DNA from 3 places in the Acidovorax sp. GW821-FHT09A11 genome. Region 3 is predicted to be linked to each of the others. Evidence: predicted binding sites of a transcription regulator. Region 3 holds the regulator's gene; each other region holds the start of a gene.
The links. The regulator NrdR, encoded in region 3, represses ribonucleotide reductase genes. The targets are predictions, from matches to a motif close to CACNANATNTNGTG.
Positions count from the first base shown of each region.

Region 1 (6,985 bases), on a different contig from region 3:
GTGTGGAGACTGCGTCCAGCGTGCAGGAGGCACGCGAGCAGCTCAAGGCCCACCGGTTCGATGCCGTCATCACCGACATGCGCCTGCCCGACGGGTTCGGCATGGAACTGCTGCAGGACCTGCGCGACCAGCAACGCCGCGAACGCTGCGTGGTCATGACGGCCTACGGGTCGGCCGAGAACGCCGTGGAAGCCCTGCGCTCCGGCGCGTTCGACTACATGACCAAGCCGGTGGACCTCAAGCAGTTCCGGTCGGTTGTCGCCTCCGCGGTGCAGGGCACGGGTGGTGTCCCCGCGCCCCGGGCCGCGCGCAGCGGTGGAGTGCAAGGCCGGCCGGCGCCGGCCGGCGCGGATCCCCTGGCAGCGGGCACCGCCCTGGACCGGCTGGTGGGCACCTCCGAGGCGATCCGCAACGTCAAGCAGCGGGTGGCCAAGGTCGCGCGCGGCATGGCGCCCGTGCTGATTCACGGTGAATCAGGCACGGGCAAGGAACTGGTGGCGCAGGCCCTGCATGCCAGCAGCCAGCGCGCGGATGGCCCGCTGGTGGCCGTGAACTGTGGTGCCATTCCCGAGAACCTGCTCGAGGCGGAGTTCTTCGGCGCCCGCAAGGGCTCCTACACCGGCGCCGCCCAGGATCGCGACGGCTACTTTCAGGCAGCCCGTGGCGGCACGCTGTTTCTCGACGAGATCGGCGACCTGCCCCTGGCCATGCAGTCCAAATTGCTGCGTGCGATCCAGGAGCGCAGCGTGCGGCCCCTGGGCTCGACGCAGGAGGAGACGGTGGATGTGCGCATCGTCAGCGCCACGCACCGCGACCTGGCCGCCGATGTGCAATCGGGCCGCTTCCGGCAGGATCTGTACTACCGGCTCAACGTGATCGAGATCCTGATCCCCCCTCTGCGCGAGCGGCGCGAGGACCTGCCGGTGCTGTGCGCCGCGCTGCTCTCGCGCATCGCGCAGGAATCGGGCATGCCGGTCCCGCCCCTGACCGACAGCGCGCTCCACGCCATCGCCGCGCACCCGCTGACCGGCAATGTCCGGGAGCTTGAAAACCTGCTGCACCGGGCCGTGGCGCTCAGCGATGGGGAAGAGCTGCATGTGGACGGGCCCTCGGGGGGGGCCGCCGAGTCCCCGAGGACACGGGCGGCGCCGGCGCCCGCGATGCCGTCCCCCGCCGACCCGCAGAGCGCCTACCCGGCCGCGCCGCCGCCCGGCGCGGGCAGCCTGGTGACGCTGCCCAGCGATCTTCAGGCATGGCTTGACCAGCAGGAGCGCGACATCCTGATCCGCGCCCTGCGCGAGGCGGGCTTCAACCGGACCGCCACCGCCGCCCGGCTGGGCATCAGCCTGCGCCAGATACGCTACAGGATCGCCCGGCTGAACATCGCCGTGCCCAACGACCAGGACCCGCATGACGACGTGGGCTGAGGAGGCAGCGCCGGCGGACCCACCGCCGTGGGACGGCGGATGGCACCGCGCGGCCACGAGGCTCCTATCCCCCAACCATGGCACGCGCCCGGCAGCGGCCAGGTCCGCCATCGACCTGATCGTGGTGCATTCCATCAGCCTGCCGCCGGGCGAGTACGGGGGGGGTGCAGTGCAACAGCTGTTCACCAACACCCTGGACTGGGATGCCCATCCCTACTACCAGAGCATCCGCGGACTGGCGGTGTCGTCGCATTTCTTCATCGAGCGCACCGGTGCGCTCTGGCAGTTCGTGGATTGCGATCTGCGGGCCTGGCACGCAGGCCAGTCGGCCTACCGCGGGCGCAGCCAGTGCAATGACGACTCGATCGGCATCGAGCTGGAGGGCCTGGAGGGCCTGGCGTTCGAACCCGCCCAGTACCGGACGCTGGCCACTCTCTGCCAGGACATCGCGCGGCGCTATCCCATCGCGCACATTGCGGGACATGAGCACATAGCGCCCGGGCGCAAGCAGGATCCCGGCCCTGGCTTCGACTGGGTGAAGGTACAAAAGTCGTTGCGCTGGCCTCCGCACCGTTTTCCCGCGGCGACCCGGCCCGCCATCCTGGCCGCCAGCTGAACGCGCTGTCGCAGCGCCGCGTCACAGCAACTTTTTCTTTGTGCAACCGCACAAAGCCGCATCGCCAAGCTCCACGCGGCTTCGCGAAGAAAAACCGCCCGAATCGCCCACCGCGGCGCGGATTCGCTGCTGCTTTTTCGGTGGGACAAGGGATTCCAGCGGGGTCATCGCAAGAACTCGCAGCATTGAAAACATGCTGTTTCCCTTTTCCCAGGGGTTTGGGGCGGTACACTACCGGTAGTGTCTTGAATGCACCTGACACACCATATATAGTGTGCGGCAGACAGAAGTCCGGCCCATCACTCACACCTTGCGACGGCTTCACGCCCCGCGCCACACATCCCAGACAGCCCACAGAAGAGGACACCCATGCAAGCTGCTTTGACTACGCCTTCCACCACCCACGCCAACCCAGCGCAAGCTCCGGCTTCGCAGCCCGCGCCCACCTCGGCGGCCAACTCGCTGGCGCACTACCAGATCATCCGCCGCAACGGGGCGGTGGTGCCGTTTGAGCCGCAAAAGATCGCGGTGGCGATGATGAAGGCCTTCCTGGCGGTGCATGGCACACAAGGCGCCGCGTCCGCCAGCGTGCGCGAAGTCGTGGACACCCTGACCCAGAATGTCACCCGAGCCCTGGTGCGGTCGCGCCCCGGAGGCGGCACCTTTCATATTGAAGATGTGCAGGACCAGGTGGAACTCGGACTGATGCGTGGCGGCCACCATGAGATTGCCCGCGCCTACGTGCTGTACCGCGAACGCCGCACCCAGGAGCGTGCACGCCAGGTCGAGCAGCAGGCTCCGTCCGCCCCCGCTCCGCTGCTCCACGTGCTGGACGGCGGAGAACGCGTTGCGCTCGACCTCCACCGGCTGCAGGCATTGATCGAGTCGGCCTGCGTGAATCTTGGCGCGGACGTCAGCGCAGACCCCATCGTTGCCGAAACCATGCGCAACCTGTACGACGGCGTTCCCATGGACGAGGTCTACAAGGCCTCCATCCTGGCGGCACGCACGCTCATCGAAAAAGACCCCGACTACACCTACGCCACCGCCCGCCTGCTGCTGCACACGATCGTGCGCGAAGTCCTGGGCCGCGAGGTGACCCAGGGCGCGATGGGACAAGCCTATATCGACTACTTCCCCGAATTCATCAAGAAGGGCGTGGAAAACGAGCTGCTGGACGAGCGCCTGCTGCAATATGACCTGCAGCGCCTGGGCGCCGCCCTGCAGGCGGACCGCGACCTGAAGTTCGACTACCTCGGACTGCAGACCCTGTACGACCGTTACTTCCTGCACGTCAAAAAGACGCGCATCGAGTTGCCCCAGGCTTTCTTCATGCGCGTGGCCATGGGCCTGGCCCTCAACGAAGTCGACCGCGAAGCCCGCGCCATCGAGTTCTATGAAGTGCTCTCGTCGTTCGACTTCATGTCCAGCACGCCCACGCTGTTCAACAGCGGCACGCTGCGCTCGCAGCTGTCTTCGTGCTACCTGACCACGGTGCCCGACGACCTGGACGGCATCTACGAGTCGATCAAGGAAAACGCCCTGCTGTCCAAGTTCGCGGGCGGCCTGGGCAACGACTGGACCCGGGTGCGCGCGCTGGGCAGCCACATCAAGGGCACCAACGGCGAATCGCAGGGCGTGGTGCCTTTCCTCAAGGTCGTCAACGACACGGCCGTGGCCGTGAACCAGGGCGGCAAGCGCAAGGGCGCTGTCTGCACCTACCTGGAATCCTGGCACCTCGACATCGAAGAATTCCTGGAGCTGCGCAAGAACACGGGCGACGACCGCCGCCGCACGCACGACATGAACACGGCGAACTGGATTCCCGACCTGTTCATGCGCCGCGTGATGGAAAAGGGCACCTGGACCCTGTTCTCCCCTTCCAACGTGCCCGACCTGCACGACCTCTTCGGCGCCGACTTCGAGAAAGCCTACGTGGCCTACGAGGAAAAGGCCGCGCGCGGCGAGATCAAGCCTTCCAAGACGGTGCAGGCCACCGACATGTGGCGCAAGATGCTGACCATGCTGTTCGAGACCGGCCACCCCTGGATCACGTTCAAGGACGCCTGCAACGTGCGCTCGCCCCAGCAGCACGCCGGCGTGGTGCACTCGTCCAACCTGTGCACCGAGATCACGCTGAACACCAGCGACACCGAGACCGCCGTGTGCAACCTCGGCTCGGTCAACCTGCTGCAGCATCTGAAGGACGGCCAGATCGACCACGACAAGCTCAAGAGGACCATCAAGGTCGCCATGCGCATGCTCGACAACGTGATCGACATCAACTACTACGCCGTCAAGAAGGCGCGCGACTCCAACCTGCGCCATCGCCCGGTGGGCCTGGGGGTGATGGCGTTCCAGGACAGCCTGTATGAGCTGCGCATTCCCTACGCGTCGCAAGAGGCCGTGGAGTTCGCCGACAAGTCGATGGAAGCCATCTGCTACTACGCCTACTGGGCCTCCACCGAACTGGCACGGGAACGCGGCCAGTACTCCAGCTACAAGGGCTCGCTGTGGGACCGCGGCATCCTCCCGTTCGACACGCTGGACATGCTGTCGGATGCCCGGGGCGGGTATGTGGAAGTGGACCGCTCTTCCACCCTGGACTGGGACGCCCTGCGCAAGAAGATCGCACAGGACGGCATGCGCAACTCGAATTGCGTGGCCATCGCGCCCACCGCGACCATCTCCAACATCATCGGCGTGGATGCATCGATCGAGCCCTCGTTCGGCAACCTGTCCGTGAAGTCCAACCTGTCGGGCGAATTCACCGTCATCAACGGCGGCCTGGTGCGCGACCTCAAGCGCCTGGGACTGTGGGATGACGTGATGATCATGGATCTCAAGCATTTCAAGGGTTCCCTGCACCCCATCGATCGCGTGCCGCCAGACATCAAGGCGCTGTATTCGACCGCCTTCGAGGTGGAGCCCCACTGGCTGGTGGAGGCCGCATCGCGCCGCCAGAAATGGATCGACCAGGCGCAGAGCCTGAACATCTACATGGCTGGCGCATCGGGCAAGAAGCTTGACGACACCTACAAGCTGGCCTGGGTGCGCGGTCTGAAGACCACCTACTACCTGCGCACGCAGAGCGCCACGCACGTCGAGATGAGCACCGTGAACACGCGCCAGCTCAACGCGGTTTCGTCCGGCAACGACGGCGGTGCGCCACAGGCCTCCGCGTCCCCGCAGGCCAAGCCCAGCGCGCTGGAAGCCGCCGCGGCAGCGGCCGCCGCGCAGGCCGCCGCGCTGCCCGCCACGGACATCAAGTTCTGCGCAATCGACGATCCAACCTGCGAAGCCTGCCAATAAGGACTTCGCGCGCAACGCCTCGACACATCCGAGGCGTTGCGCATGTGCTGTGAAGCAACAAATCGTTGCCACACAACGCTTCAGTGCTTTTCTTTTCGCAGCACTGCTTTCATAATCCGAACACTGGAAAATCTATGTTGACCTGGGACGAAGAAGTCAAGCCCTCATCGCAAAATCAACTGGACGGCGGTCTGCAAAACAACCGCCCGGCGGGGCAACCGCCTCTGTCTTTTCAGTCCCCCTCGCTGCAACCCGTTGCTGCGGCCGCAACGGCCGCGGCCGGCCCGCAAGTGGCGGAGTCCACTGCAGTGCATCGGCGCGTCAATGCCGCCGACAAGCGCATCATCAACGGCCAGACCGACGTCAACCAGCTGGTCCCGTTCAAGTACAAGTGGGCTTGGGAAAAGTACCTCGCCACCTGCGCCAACCACTGGATGCCGCAGGAAGTGAACATGACGCGCGACATCGCATTGTGGAAGGACCCGAACGGCCTGACCGATGACGAGCGCCGCATCATCAAGCGCAATCTCGGCTTCTTCGTGACCGCCGACTCGCTGGCCGCCAACAACATCGTGCTGGGCACCTACCGCCACATCACGGCGCCCGAGTGCCGCCAGTTCCTGCTGCGCCAGGCCTTTGAAGAAGCCATCCACACGCACGCCTACCAGTACATCGTGGAGTCGCTCGGACTGGACGAGTCCGAGATCTTCAACGCCTACAACGAAGTCCAGTCGATCCGTGACAAGGACCAGTTCCTGATCCCTTTCATCGAAGCGATCATGGACCCCAACTTCCACACCGGCACCCCCGAAAACGACCAGACGCTGCTCAAGTCGCTGATCGTTTTCGCCTGCCTGATGGAAGGCCTGTTCTTCTATGTCGGCTTCACGCAGATCCTGGCACTGGGCCGGCAAAACAAGATGACTGGCGCTGCCGAGCAATACCAGTACATCCTGCGCGACGAGTCGATGCACTGCAACTTCGGCATCGACCTGATCAACCAGCTCAAGCTCGAGAACCCGCACCTCTGGACCGCCGAATTCAAGGCCGAGATCAAGGCGCTGTTCCTCAAGGCGGTCGAGCTGGAATACCGCTACGCCGAAGACACCATGCCCCGCGGCGTGCTGGGCATGAACGCGTCCATGTTCAAGGGCTACCTGCGCTACATCGCCAATCGCCGTGCCACGCAGATCGGACTGGAAACGCTGTTCCCCAACGAAGAGAACCCGTTCCCGTGGATGAGCGAGATGATTGACCTCAAGAAGGAACGCAACTTCTTCGAGACCCGGGTTATTGAATACCAGTCCGGTGGTGCGCTGTCCTGGGACTAGCGCCTTTCGCATCACACCACCATGGATTTTTACACCACGCCCCACACAGACAGCGCCGCAGAGCGTTGCCGTGCGGGGCGTTCCCGTGTTCATGGCGATGGGGGTTTTCTCCATCGCCATGGATCGCTTCGTGTCCACTGCAGACACGAAGTGCTCTTTGCAAATTGACCCAAGGAGAACATGATGGCAACTGCGAAAAAAACGGCCGCCAAGAAGGCAGCCCCAGCGAAAAAGGCCGCATCGGCAAAGCCCGTAGCGGCAAAGAAGGCTGCACCGGCCAAGAAGGCCGCTCCCGCCAA
Region 1 covers NZ_JBWKPS010000006.1:85,435-92,419, forward strand. The annotation lists gene AC07PV_RS16800 (sigma-54-dependent transcriptional regulator) at 1-1,427, shown strand, start outside; gene ampD (1,6-anhydro-N-acetylmuramyl-L-alanine amidase AmpD) at 1,411-2,043, shown strand; gene AC07PV_RS16810 (hypothetical protein) at 2,065-2,238, opposite strand; gene AC07PV_RS16815 (ribonucleoside-diphosphate reductase subunit alpha) at 2,413-5,355, shown strand; gene AC07PV_RS16820 (ribonucleotide-diphosphate reductase subunit beta) at 5,490-6,686, shown strand; gene AC07PV_RS16825 (histone) at 6,870-6,985, shown strand, end outside.
Region 1: a site for NrdR is predicted at 2,305-2,318, ahead of AC07PV_RS16815 (ribonucleoside-diphosphate reductase subunit alpha). Genes of this name have one in related genera too.

Region 2 (6,985 bases), on a different contig from region 3:
GCGGCTCACGCCCCGGCTCAGGGCCTTGAGCGCCGCGCGGCTGACCACGTGCTCCAGCTCGCGGATGTTGCCGGGCCAGGGGTAGCGGCGCAGGGCGTCCTGTGCGCTGGCCGACAGCCGCAGGCTGCGCAGGCCCAGGCGCGCGCGGTTCAGTTCCAGAAAGCGGCCCGCCAGCAGCAGCACATCGTTGCCCCGTTCGCGCAGCGGCGGGATGGGCACGGGGTACACCGACAGCCGGTGGTACAGGTCGGCGCGGAACGCGCCGTCGCGCACCTGCTCGCGCAGGTTGCGGTTGGTGGCGGCGATCACGCGCACGTCCACGCGGCGCGGGCGGTCGGCGCCCAGGCGCTGGATCTCGCCGTTCTGCAGCGTGCGCAGCAGCTTGGCCTGCACGGCCAGCGGCAGCTCGCCCACCTCATCCAGGAACAGCGTGCCGCCCTCGGCGGCCTCGAAGCGCCCGGGCCGATCGGCCACTGCGCCGGAGAACGCGCCGCGCACGTGGCCGAAGAGTTCGCTCTCGGCCAGAGACTCGGGCAGCGCCGCGCAGTTCACGTGCACCAGGGGCTTGGTGCGGCGCGTGGACTGGCGGTGCAGCAGGCGCGCGAACAGCTCCTTGCCCACGCCGGTTTCGCCCAGCAGCAGCACCGGCAGGTCCGAGCCCGCCACTACCTCCAGCTCGTGCAGCAGGCGCAGCAGGGGCTCGCTCTGGCCAACGATCTCCATGTCGCCATCGCTTGCGCGGGTGGTGCGCTCGTCGTCGGCGCTGCGGGTGTGGGGGGCGCTGCGCAGCGCCTGCACCTCGCGCTCCAGCCGCGAGATGCGCACGGCCGCCTCCACCAGCACCTTGCAGTCGGCCAGCGCGGCGCGTGCGGCCTCGCCGAAGGTGCCGGTCTGCAGTGCGTCCAGCGTCAGCACGCCCCAGGGCTGGCCGTCCACCCACAGGCTCACGCCCATGCAGTCGTGCACGGGCAGGGGCTCGCCCACCAGGGTGTCGAGCAGGCCGTCGTAGGGGTCGGGCAGGGTGCTGTCGTGGTCGAAACAGGTCACCTCGCGCCGCGCCAGGATGGCCGCGAGCCGGGGGTGCTGGCTGACCACGAAGCGCCGGCCCAGCGCCTCGCGCACCAGACCCTCCACGGCCACGGGGCGCAGGTGGTCTTCTTCCAGCTGCAGCAGGGCCACGGCGCCGCAGTGAAAGCGGGTGCGCAGGTGGTCCGCCAGCCGCTGCAGGCGCACAGCCTGGGGCAGGTCGGTGGCCAGGTCGGCCAGCAGGGGGCTATGGTCCATGGTGATACTTACCTTCAATGGGTGAATTAAACCCCATTTGAGAAGGGTCAAAAAAACCATGACCGGTGTAAGTGGTTGATTTTATAGGCCTGCAGCCCTGGCCCGGCGCTTGCGATGTGGGCAGTGACACCGATTCACTTGTTCCAAAAAGCCATGACCACAAGACCCCGACCCCACGCCGCCAGCGCACGCTGGCGCCGCCCCGTTGTTGTTCTGTTGAAGCAGGAGGCCCGCCATGGGTAACTACCGCAAGCTCTGGTTCACGCTGATCGGCGTGCTCATCGTCACCTTCAGCCTGCTGGGCTACTACGGCGCCGAGGTCTACCGCACCGCGCCGCCCATCCCCGCGAAATTCGCCACGGCAGGGGGTGAAGTGCTTTTCACCCACGACAGCATCCTCGACGGCCAGACCGCCTGGCAATCGGTGGGCGGCATGCAGCTGGGCTCCATCTGGGGCCACGGCGCCTACCAGGCGCCCGACTGGACGGCCGACTGGTTGCACCGCGAGCTGCTCAACTGGCTTGACGTCGCCGCCGAGCGTGCGCACGGCAAGCCCTTTGCCGAGCTCGACGCCGCCGCCCAGGCGGTGCTGCGCGACCGCATGAAGACCGAGTACCGCACCAACACCTACCACCCCGAGACGGGCGTGGCCACGGTGTCTTCGGTGCGTGCGGATGCCATTGCGATGACCGCGCTGTACTACGACCAGCTTTTCAGCGACGTGCCCGCGCTGCACAAGACCCGCGAGCACTTCGCCATGAAGGAGAACACCCTGCCCAGCGCCGAGCGGCGCGCGCAGATGACGGGTTTCTTCTTCTGGACGGCCTGGGCCGCCGCCACCGAGCGCCCCGGCACCACGGCAACGTACACCAACAACTGGCCCCACGAGCCGCTGATCGGCAACAAGCCCACGGCCGAGAACATGGTCTGGTCGGTGATGAGCGTGGTCGTGATGATGGCGGGCGTGGGCTTCCTCGTGTGGGGCTGGTCCTTCCTGCGCAAGCACGACGAGGTGGAGCCCACGCCACCCCAGCATGACCCGCTCTCGCGCGTGCCGCTCACGCCGTCGCAGCGCGGGCTGGGCAAGTATTTGTTCCTCATCGTTGCGCTGTTCAGCTTCCAGGTGCTGCTGGGCGGCTTCACGGCCCACTACACGGTGGAAGGCCAGCAGTTCTACGGCATCAACGTGTCGCAGTGGTTCCCCTATTCGCTGGTGCGCACCTGGCACATCCAGAGCGCGCTGTTCTGGATCGCCACGGGCTTCCTGGCAGCCGGTCTGTTCCTCGCGCCGCTCATCAATGGCGGCAAGGACCCGGCTTACCAGAAGCTGGGCGTGGACATCCTGTTCTGGGCGCTGGTCGTGGTGGTGGTCGGCTCGTTCACGGGCAACTACCTGGCCATCGCGCAGATCATGCCGCCCGAGTGGAACTTCTGGCTGGGCCACCAGGGCTATGAATACGTGGACCTGGGCCGCCTGTGGCAGATCGGCAAGTTCACCGGCATCGCCTTCTGGCTGGTGCTCATGCTGCGCGGCATCGTGCCGGCGCTGCGCACCCCCGGTGGCGACAAGAACCTGCTGGCGCTGCTGACGGCGTCGGTGGTGGCCATCGGCCTGTTCTACGGCGCGGGCTTCTTCTACGGCGAACGCACCCACCTGTCGGTGATGGAGTACTGGCGCTGGTGGGTGGTGCACCTGTGGGTGGAGGGCTTCTTCGAAGTCTTCGCCACCACGGCGCTCGCCTTCATCTTCTCGACGCTGGGGCTGGTGTCGGTGCGCATGGCCACCACGGCCAGCCTGGCCTCGGCCTCGCTGTTCATGCTGGGCGGCGTGCCCGGCACCTTCCACCACCTGTACTTCGCGGGCACGACCACCCCGGTGATGGCCGTGGGCGCAGCCTTCAGCGCGCTCGAAGTGGTGCCGCTGGTCGTGCTGGGCCACGAGGCCTGGGAACACTGGCGCCTGCAGCACCGCACGCCCTGGATGGCCCGCCTGCGCTGGCCGCTGATGTGCTTCGTGGCCGTGGCCTTCTGGAACATGCTGGGCGCGGGTGTCTTCGGCTTCATGATCAACCCGCCCATCTCGCTGTACTACGTGCAGGGCCTGAACACCACGCCGGTGCATGCCCACGCCGCGCTGTTCGGGGTGTATGGCTTCCTGGCGCTGGGCTTCACGTTGCTGGTGCTGCGCTACATCCGGCCGCAGCTGGTGTTCAGCGAGCGGCTCATGAAGACGGGCTTCTGGTGGCTCAACGCCGGCCTGGTGCTGATGATCGCCACCAGTCTGTTCCCCATCGCCCTGTTCCAGTTCCACGCGAGCGTGAGCGAAGGCCTGTGGTACGCCCGGGGCGAGGCCTTCATGCAGCAGCCCTTCATCCAGACGCTGCGCTGGGTGCGCACCTTTGGCGACGTGGTCTTCATCGTCGGCGCGCTGGCCATGGCTTGGCAGGTGGTGAGCGGTGTGTTCGGTTCGCGGGCCCCGGCCGCTTCCACGGGGGCCTACCTGGCACAGGCCCGCCGCTGAAATGCACCGTGCGCGGCGGCTGCCACAAGCGGCCACCGCGCTCACACACCGTTTGCCCACAAGGACTGACCATGAACCTCGACAAATTCAAGCACCAGCACACCGACATCCTGCGCAGCATCGCCACCTTGCGCGCCCTGGCCCACGCGGGCGTGCAGGCCAACGCCACGGCCATCGCGCAGGGCATCGTGGCGATGAGCGGCACCATCAAGCTGCATCTGGCCGTGGAAGACCAGGTGCTGTACCCCGCACTGCAGCGCGGTGGCAACGCCGAACTGGCGCGCCTGGGCCGCCAGTACCAGAGCGAGATGGCCTCGATTGCCAGCGCCTACAACGCCTTTGCGCGCCGCTGGAACACGGCCGAGGCCGTGCGCCGCGATGCGCAGGGCTTTCGGGACGAGGCCAACGTGGTGCTGCGCCGGGTGTTCGAGCGCATGCAGCGCGAAGACCATGACTTTTATCCGCGCATCGAGGAGGAAGAAACCGCCGCCTGCCATTGAGCGCCCACGCGAGCGCAGCCCGGCCGCAGCGGTGGAGCCCCAGCAGCCCCTAGCCCCCAACAAAAACACCCACCTTTTCCACGCACACCTCTTGTGCTCCAGCGTGCCATCACACGCACCCCCATCCATCGGTAGGGCCTGACGGCACCTTCCTTTCGCCGGCCTTTGTGCCGGCATTTTTTTACCCCTGCTTACCGCCTCGATTGTGTTGGGTCAAACTACCTATAGTGTTTGGTGGGTATCGTGGACACCATAGGTAGTGTTTTTAACCCGTTCCACAGATTGGTCGAACCCATGGCGTCCACCCTTTCCACCTTGCCCCGCGAAGTCGTTTTGCGCAGCGGCCAGCGCGTTCCTTTTGACGCCGAACGCATCCGCGCCGCGCTGGCCAGCGCCGGGCAGGCCTCGGGTGAATATGGCGCCGACGAAGCGGCGTTGCTCACCGCCCAGGTCACCAAGGTGCTCATCCACCGCTTCCATGGCGAGGCACCCACCATCGAGCAGATCCAGGACGTGGCCGAGCAGACGCTGATCGCCGCCAACCACCTGGCCACCGCGCGCGCCTACATCGTCTACCGCGAGCAGCACGCCCAGCTCCGCGCCGACCGGCAGACGCTGGTCGATGTGGAAAGCTCCATCAACGAATACCTCACGCGCGCCGACTGGCGCGTGAACGCCAACGCCAACCAGGGCTACTCGCTGGGCGGGCTGATCCTGAACGTGGCGGGCAAGGTCACGGCCAACTACTGGCTGTCGCACGTCTACACGCCCGAGATCGGCGAGGCGCACAGGAGCGGCGACCTGCACATCCACGACCTCGACATGCTCAGCGGCTACTGCGCAGGCTGGTCGCTGCGCACGCTGCTGCACGAGGGGCTCAACGGCGTGCCGGGCAAGGTGGAGGCGGGGCCGCCCAAGCACATGAGTTCGGCCGTGGGGCAGATCGTGAACTTCCTGGGCACGCTGCAGAACGAGTGGGCGGGCGCGCAGGCGTTCTCGTCATTCGACACCTACATGGCGCCCTTTGTGCGCGTTGATGCCATGGACTACGCCGCCGTGCGCCAGTGCATCCAGGAGCTGGTCTACAACCTCAACGTGCCCTCGCGCTGGGGCACGCAGACGCCGTTCACCAACCTCACCTTCGACTGGACCTGTCCCGAAGACCTGCGCGAGCAGGTGCCCGTGATCGCTGGCCAGGAGATGCCGTTTTGCTATGGCGACCTGCAGGCCGAGATGGACCTCATCAACCGCGCCTACATCGACGTGATGACCACGGGCGATGCCAAGGGCCGGGTGTTCACCTTCCCCATCCCCACGTACAACATCACCAAGGACTTCCCCTGGGAGAGCGAGAACGCGCAGCTGCTGTTCGAGATGACGGCCAAGTACGGTCTGCCGTACTTCCAGAACTTCATCAACTCCGAGCTGGAGCCCAACATGGTGCGCTCCATGTGCTGCCGCCTGCAACTCGATTTGCGTGAACTGCTCAAGCGCGGCAACGGCCTGTTCGGCAGCGCCGAGCAGACGGGCAGCCTGGGCGTGGTCACCATCAACTGCGCGCGCCTGGGCTACCAGCATGCGGGCGATGAGGCGGGCCTGTTCGCCGCGCTCGACCGCCTGCTGGAACTGGGCAAACAAAGCCTGGAGACCAAGCGCAAGCTGATTCAGCGGTTGATGGACCAGGGCCTGTTCCCCTACACCAAGCGCTACCTGGGCACCTTGCGCAACCACTTTTCCACGCTGGGCGTGAACGGCATCAACGAGATGGTGCGCAACTTCACGGCGGACCGGCACGACATCACCAGCGAATGGGGCCACGCGTTTGCCGTGCGCCTGCTCGACCACGTGCGCGAGCGCATGACGCAGTTCCAGGAGGAAACCGGCCACCTCTACAACCTGGAGGCCACGCCCGCCGAAGGCACCACCTACCGCTTCGCCAAGGAAGACAGGAAGCGCTGGCCTGCCATCCTGCAGGCGGGCACGTCCGAGCAGCCTTACTACACCAACTCCTCGCAGCTGCCCGTGGGCTTCACCGACGACCCGTTCGAGGCCTTGATGCGGCAGGAGGCGCTGCAATCCAAATACACCGGCGGCACCGTGTTGCACCTGTACATGGGCGAGCGCTTGTCCAGCGGCGCAGCCTGCCGCGATCTGGTGCGGCGCGCGCTCACGCGCTTTCGCCTGCCCTACATCACCGTCACGCCCACGTTCTCGATCTGCCCCACGCACGGCTACCTGGCGGGCGAGCACCCGTTCTGCCCGCGCTGCGACGAAGAGCGGCTGGACGCCAAGCGGCGGCGGCTTGCGGCCTGACCTCGAATTTCAAACCAAATTGACCTGTAGCGCTTATCAATAAAGAGCTGGCAGCTATCAATACAGAAGCATTTTTCAACCATGAAGGAGATCACATGAGCCATTTCTCTACCCCCGAACAGGCCGCCCTGGCCGCCGTGCAGCTCACCGACGGCGAGCGCCAGCCCTGCGAGGTCTGGACCCGCGTCATGGGCTACCACCGCCCCGTGGCCAGCTTCAACACGGGCAAGCAGGGCGAGCACGCCGAGCGCCGTTTCTTTTCAGAGCAGGCGCGTGGTGGAAGCAACGCCTGCTGAGGCGCCGCCAGCGTCCGCGCTGCGGCTGGGCGGCATGACGCCGCTCACCACCATCGACTTCCCCGGCCGCC
Region 2 covers NZ_JBWKPS010000003.1:495,261-502,245, reverse strand. The annotation lists gene norR (nitric oxide reductase transcriptional regulator NorR) at 1-1,284, opposite strand, end outside; gene AC07PV_RS09895 (nitric-oxide reductase large subunit) at 1,520-3,805, shown strand; gene AC07PV_RS09890 (hemerythrin domain-containing protein) at 3,877-4,305, shown strand; gene AC07PV_RS09885 (ribonucleoside triphosphate reductase) at 4,600-6,618, shown strand; gene nrdD (anaerobic ribonucleoside-triphosphate reductase) at 6,714-6,914, shown strand; gene AC07PV_RS09875 (anaerobic ribonucleoside-triphosphate reductase activating protein) at 6,949-6,985, shown strand, end outside.
Region 2: a site for NrdR is predicted at 4,554-4,567, ahead of AC07PV_RS09885 (ribonucleoside triphosphate reductase). Genes of this name have one in related genera too.

Region 3 (6,985 bases):
CGTACCAATCCAGGCGACCCGCTGAGACGGGACAGTCACCGATGACTGCCCAGGCTCAGTGCGGCGCTTCAGAAAGGAAGAGCTATGACAGCGTCAGGAAAAATAGTCTCCGGCGTGCGGACCTTCGTGGCCGACGTGACCGAAGGTTTTCTTGAAATCACCCACAACAGCTTCGCCCTCATCGGCCTGGCTGTGGCCTTTGTCGTGATCACCCTCACGGCCCGCCCGGACCTGCGCCAGGCAGGCGAAGCGCAATTGATGAACTGGCTGCAGGCCCGCCAGGTGGAAGTGCTTGGCATGCCCATCGAGCCGGAGGCCAGCGAGCGCGCCACGGCGGGCAATCCCAAGGACCTGCCCAAGGAGCAGGCCGCCGTCGCCTTCTGGCTCAGCAAGAAGTACCGCGTTGCCCCCGAGCCGCTGAGCGTGCTGGTGGCAGAGGCCTATGAAATTGGCGCGAAGTCCAAGATCGATCCCACGCTGATCCTGGCCATCATGGCCATCGAGTCGAGCTTCAACCCGTTTGCGCAAAGCGCGGTGGGCGCCCAGGGGCTGATGCAGGTGATGACCAACGTGCATACCGACAAGTACCAGAACTTCGGGGGGCACTTTGCGGCCTTCGATCCCGTGAGCAACCTGCGCGTGGGCGTGAAGGTCCTGCAGGAATGCATTTCGCGCGCGGGTTCCGTGGAGGGCGGGCTGCGCTTTTACGTGGGCGCCGGCAACCTGGCCGACGACGGCGGCTATGCCGCCAAGGTGATGGCCGAGCATTTCCGCCTGCGCCAGGTGGCCGGCGGCCGCTCCATGCCCACCGCGCCACCGCCCACGCTGTCCACCCAGGCACCCGCCCAGATCATCCCGGTGTCTGCGCCGCCCGCGACGCCAGCGGCGGTGGCGGCCGACAAGGTGGCCCTGCTGACGGGGCTCTGAGCCGATCCTGTGCCGCCGGCCGGGGCGCCATGACCCCGGGGCGCACGGCACTTCGCGCGATGCGACACAGGTTGCGCATGCCACGTCAGCTACACTAGCGGGGTACGCGACTGGCGATAGGCGCGGCATCCCGCACACAGGGTGCTGCCGCTGACGTGGAAACCAGCAAGGGCTTGCCCCTTGTGAACCACTGGGAAGCGTGCCGCACGGGGTTCATCCCTTCTGCGTTCAGCCGTTCGCCTGGGCAGCCCTTGTTTCAAGGGACACAAGTTCATAGGACTGCCAATCATGTACGACCGCAATATTCTTGTCGAACAAACCGACCCCGAACTCTTTGCCGCCATCCAGGCTGAAAATGCCCGGCAAGAGCACCACATCGAGCTGATCGCCAGCGAGAACTACGCATCCCCCGCGGTGATGTGGGCGCAGGGCACGCAGCTGACCAACAAGTACGCCGAAGGCTATCCCGGCAAGCGCTACTACGGTGGCTGCGAGCACGTGGACGTGGCCGAGCAGCTGGCCATCGACCGCGTCAAGCAGATCTTCGGTGCCGAGGCCGCCAACGTGCAGCCCCACTGCGGCGCATCCGCCAACGAGGCCGTGTTCCTCGCGTTCCTCAAGCCCGGCGACACCATCATGGGCATGAGCCTGGCCGAAGGCGGCCACCTCACCCACGGCATGCCGCTGAACATGTCGGGCAAGTGGTTCAACGTGGTCTCCTACGGCCTCGATGCCAACGAAGCTCTGGACTACGACGCCATGGAGAAGAAGGCGCACGAAACCCGCCCCAAGCTCATCATCGCCGGTGCCTCGGCCTACAGCCTGCACATCGACTTCGCACGCTTTGCCAAGGTGGCCAAGGACGTGGGCGCGATCTTCATGGTGGACATGGCCCACTACGCCGGCCTGATCGCCGCGGGTGTGTACCCCAACCCCGTGCCGCATGCCGACGTGGTCACCAGCACCACGCACAAGAGCCTGCGCGGCCCCCGTGGCGGCATCATCCTGATGAAGGCCGAGCACGAGAAGGCCATCAACAGCGCCATCTTCCCCGGCCTGCAAGGCGGCCCGCTGATGCACGTGATCGCGGCCAAGGCCGTGGCCTTCAAGGAAGCGCTGCAGCCCGAGTTCAAGGCCTACCAGGAGCAGGTGGCCAAGAACGCCAAGGTGGTGGCCGAGACACTGACCGCGCGCGGCCTGCGCATCGTCTCCGGCGGCACGCAAAGCCACGTGATGCTGGTGGACCTGCGTGCCAAGGGCATCACGGGCAAGGAAGCCGAGGCTGTGCTGGGCGCCGCCCACATGACCATCAACAAGAACGCGATCCCCAACGACCCTGAAAAGCCGATGGTGACCAGCGGCGTGCGCATTGGCACCCCCGCCATGACCACGCGCGGCTTCAAGGAAGAAGAAGCGCGCATCACCGCCAACCTGATCGCCGATGTGCTGGACAACCCGCGCGACGAGGCCAACATCGCCGCCGTGCGCGCCAAGGTCAATGCGCTGACGGCCCGCTTCCCGGTCTACCGTTAACTTCACCGGTCAGCAGCCGCCATGAAGTGCCCCTTCTGCAGCAACCTGGAAACGCAAGTCGTCGAAACGCGGGTGTCTGAAGATGGGGTGTTCATCCGCCGCCGCCGCCAGTGCGGCGCGTGCGACAAGCGCTTCACCACCTACGAACGGCCGGAAGTGAGCTTCCCGGCCATCGTGAAGAAGGATGGCCGGCGCATCGAGTACGAACGCGCCAAGCTGCTCGCTTCCTTCAATCTGGCGCTGCGCAAGCGCCCGGTCAGCACGGACCAGATCGACAGCGCCATCGAGCGCATCGAGGAAAAGCTGCTCAACCTCGGCCAGCGCGAAGTGATCTCCAGCCGCATCGGCGAGCTGGTCATGCGCGAGCTCAAGAAGCTCGACAAGGTGGCCTACATCCGCTTTGCCAGCGTGTACCGCAGTTTCGAGGACATCGACGACTTCCGCGCGATGGTGGACGAAGTGCGCAAATAACCGCCGCGGCGCCCACGGCCCGTTTGTTGCCGGGCTGGGCTGCCCACGCACCCGCCTCCAGCCAGGCCCAGCGGCCACCTTGGCGATACGCTATCAAAAATATAGCCTTCGGCGCTTGAAGTAAAAGCGCCAGAGGCTATTTTCATGGGCAAAACACCCCCCTGGTGCACAGAAACACCGCGGCTGCCCGACAATGCCTGCGGTGAAAACCCGCCACTTCCTGCAGCTGGTGCTGCTGTCGGCCCTCTGGGGCGCTTCGTTTCTCTTCATCCGCATCGCAAGCCCGCTGCTGGGGCCCAACGTGATGGCCGCCCTGCGCATCGGGCTGGGCACGCTGACCCTGGTCGCCATCATGCGGGCGGCCGGCGAGCCCTGGCCGTGGCGCCACTGGCGCGAGCTGTTCGGGCTGGGCACGCTCACCGTGGCGCTGCCGTTCCTGCTGTATGCCTGGGCCGCCTTGCACCTGCCGGCGGGCTACAGCTCATTGCTCAACACGATGGCCGTTCCCTTCAGCGTGCTCGCGGCCGCATGGATGAAGGAGGACACGCTGAGCCAGCGCAAGTGGCTGGGCTGCCTGTGCGGCTTCGCGGGCGTGGCCCTGATCGTGCAGCTCGGCCCGGTGGAGCCCACGCCGTCCCTGCTGGTCGCGGCGCTGGCCTGCATCATCGCGTCGGCCTGCTACGGGGTCTCCACCACCTGGATGAAGCGGGCCACCACGCGCATGTCGCCCCTGTCGATCGCCGCGGGCATCCACGCCGCCGCGCTGGTGCTGCTGCTGCCGGGCGCCGCATGGAGCCTGCCCGAAGCCCGCTTCACCCCCGGGGCCGTGGCGGCGGTGGCGGTCATGGGCATCGCCACCTCGGGCCTGGCCTACTGGCTCAACCTGCGCGTGCTCGCCCAGGTATCCCCGGTGGCGGCGATGAGTTCCGCGTTCATGATCCCGCTGTTCGGGGTGGCCTGGGGGCATGTGTTCCTGGGCGAGGCCCTGGGCCCCGGCATGCTCTGGGGCGGCGCGCTCGTGCTGGTGGCCACCGGCCTGGTCACGGGCTTCAACCCGCTGCGCTGGCTGGCGGCACTGCGCCCGGGCAAGGAATAGCCGCCGCCGCTCAACGCACGGCGCGCGCGACGGACGTGATGCGGTTGGTCGCAGGCACGGCCACCGGACTCTGCATGCGGAAGTAGGCCTCCAGCGCGTCCAGGTCCAGCCCGCCCACCAGGCGGTCGCGCCCTTCGGTCAGCACGGTGAAGTTGTCTCCGCCGCTGTCGAGGTAGCTGCTCATCACCACGCGCACCGGCATGTCGTCACGCAGCGCAGCACCCTGCAGCACCATCTGGCTGACGCGCTCGCCCGCCGGCCGGGACAGGTCGAACTGGTAGGCAAAGCCCGATGAGACCGACAGCACGCGGGGCCGCTGCACGGTGTTGCTGCCGCTGGCGAACTGCTGCTCCAGCACCGCCCTGATCTGCGCGCCCGTGAAGGTCTTCACGACCAGCTGGTTGCCAAAGGGCTGCACGGCAAACAGCTGCCCGTAGCGCACCAGGCCCTGCCCATCCGGCACCAGGTCGGCACGCAGCCCCCCCGGGTTCATGAAGGACAGCTGCGCCCCGCCCTGCTCCGGCGCGCGCGTGGCGTGGAGCTGCGCATCGGCGACCAGGTTGCCCAGGGCACTCTCCAGCGAGGGCGTCAGCACGCGGCGCAGGGCCGACACGGCCTGCCCCACCGGGCGCTGCGCCAGCGGTATGGCCGCCGCGCGGTAGGTGTCGACGATCTTTTGCACCGCCGGATCGGCCGGGAAGGAAGGCACGGCCGAGGTCATGGGCACGTGTCCCTGGCTGCCGGTGAAGGCCTCTCCCTGCACGATGACGTTGCGCGCCGTCTTGCGCACCACGCGGCGCGTGCGGGTGTCCACACGCAGCTGGATGTCGGTGAGCAGCGTCCCATACTGGCCTGCACTGGTCAGGAGGAAGGGCCTGGCGGGATTCACACGGGCGTAGTCGCACACGTAGGCCTGGTGCGTGTGGCCGGAGACCACCACGTCCACCGCGGGGTCCAGGCGCTCCAGGATGGGGACGATGTCGCCGGAGAGGCCCGCGCAGCTGGTCTCCTGCACCCCGGCCGTGGTGCTGCCGCCTTCATGGATGACGACCGCGATCACGTCGGCGCCCTGCGCCTTGAGCTGGGGAATCAGGGCATTGGCCGTGGCCGCCTCGTCCTCGAAGCGCAGCCCGGCCACGCCCGAGGGGCTCACCATGGTGGGCGTGGCCTGGAGCGTGAGCCCGATGACGCCCAGCGTCACCGTGGTGCCACCCTGCGTGAAGCGCTTGAGCCCCGTCGCGGGCAGCAGTGTCCGCCCGTCCTCGACGCGCACCGTGTTCGCGGCCAGGAAGCCAAAGCGGGCGCCCTTGAATGGCTGGCTGATCTGGCAGGGCTGGCGCGCCGTGAACTTCTCGCAACCTCCCTGCTGCAGGCGCAGCAGCTCGCGCCAGCCGCGGTCGAACTCATGGTTGCCCACCGCGTTGAAGTCGATCTGCATCTCGTTGACGGCCTCGATGGTGGGCTCGTCCAGGAACAGCGAGGACACCAGCGGCGACGCACCGACCATGTCGCCGGCGGACACGACCGCGTGGTGCGGCCCCCGCGCCTTGAGGGCTGCGATGGCGCTCGCGAAGTACGCCATCCCGCCCGCAGGCACCGCCACCGGCCCTGCGGGGCTTGGGACGGCATGCGCCATGCGGGGCGGCTCCATGTTGCCATGCAGGTCGTTGAAGCCGATGAGCGTGATGTCGATGTGCGCAGGTGCCGGATCGCCGGCCCATCGCGTGGCCGTGCCACAACCCGCCAGCAGGCCCCCGAGGACGCCCGCCGCCGCGAGCACCGCGCCGCCGCGCGCCCATCCTGAACCACGGAATGCCTGTGCCAACAACCTGCGCATGGAGAGTGCCTTGTCCAGTCCAGTAAAAAGGGCGCGCATCCCTGCACGCCCCGCAAACCACGGCGGCGAAGCGCCCGGGCCGGGCCCGGTGCGCTGTGCCATGCCGATTCCTACAGAAACGATGCCTGGATGGGCGGCACCGGCGGCACCACATCGCCACACTGCGCGCGGTGGCGCAGGGCATGGTCCATGACGACCAGCGCCAGCAGCGCCTCGGCGATGGGCGCAGCGCGGATGCCCACGCAGGGGTCGTGGCGGCCCTTGGTGACGACCTCGGTGCTCTTGCCGTGCACATCGATCGATTCGCGCGGGCTGATGATGGAGCTGGTGGGCTTGATCGCGATGCTCACCTCCAGGTCCTGCCCGGTGCTGATGCCGCCCAGCACGCCGCCCGCGTTGTTCGTGCGAAAGCCCTGGGGCGTCATCGAATCGCCATGCATCGTGCCCCGGTGGGCCACGCTGGCAAAGCCCGCCCCGATCTCCACGCCCTTCACCGCGTTCAGGCCCATCATGGCGTGGGCGATGTCGGCATCGAGCTTGTCGTACAGCGGCTCGCCCAGCCCCACGGGCACGCCGGTGGCCTGCACGCGGATGCGGGCACCGCAGGAATCACCGGCCTTGCGCAGGGCGTCCATGTAATCCTCGTACTGCTGCACGTCGGCCACGGGGGCGAAGAAGGGATTGCTGCGCACGTGGTCCCAGCTCTCGAACGGGATGGACAGGTCGCCCAGCTGTGTCATGCAGGCGCGGAACTGCACGCCGTACCGCTGCGCAAGCCACTTCTTGGCCACGGCGCCAGCGGCCACCGTGGGCGCCGTCAGGCGGGCGGAAGACCGGCCTCCGCCGCGCGGGTCGCGGATGCCGTACTTGTGCCAGTAGGTGTAGTCGGCATGGCCGGGGCGAAAGCTCTCGGCGATGTTGCTGTAGTCCTTGCTGCGCTGGTCGGTGTTGCGGATCAGCAGCGCGATCGGCGTGCCGGTGGTCTTGCCTTCGTACACGCCCGACAGGATCTCCACCGCATCGGGCTCGTTGCGCTGGGTGACGTGGCGGCTGGTGCCGGGGCGGCGCCGGTCCAGGTCGGCCTGGATGTCGGCCTCGGCGAGCGCCATGCCGGGCGGACA
Region 3 covers NZ_JBWKPS010000011.1:45,220-52,204, reverse strand. The annotation lists gene AC07PV_RS21690 (lytic transglycosylase domain-containing protein) at 85-927, shown strand; ZMP/ZTP riboswitch at 1,024-1,180, shown strand; gene glyA (serine hydroxymethyltransferase) at 1,216-2,460, shown strand; gene nrdR (transcriptional regulator NrdR) at 2,482-2,931, shown strand; gene AC07PV_RS21675 (DMT family transporter) at 3,125-4,027, shown strand; gene AC07PV_RS21670 (bifunctional metallophosphatase/5'-nucleotidase) at 4,038-5,864, opposite strand; gene aroC (chorismate synthase) at 5,975-6,985, opposite strand, start outside.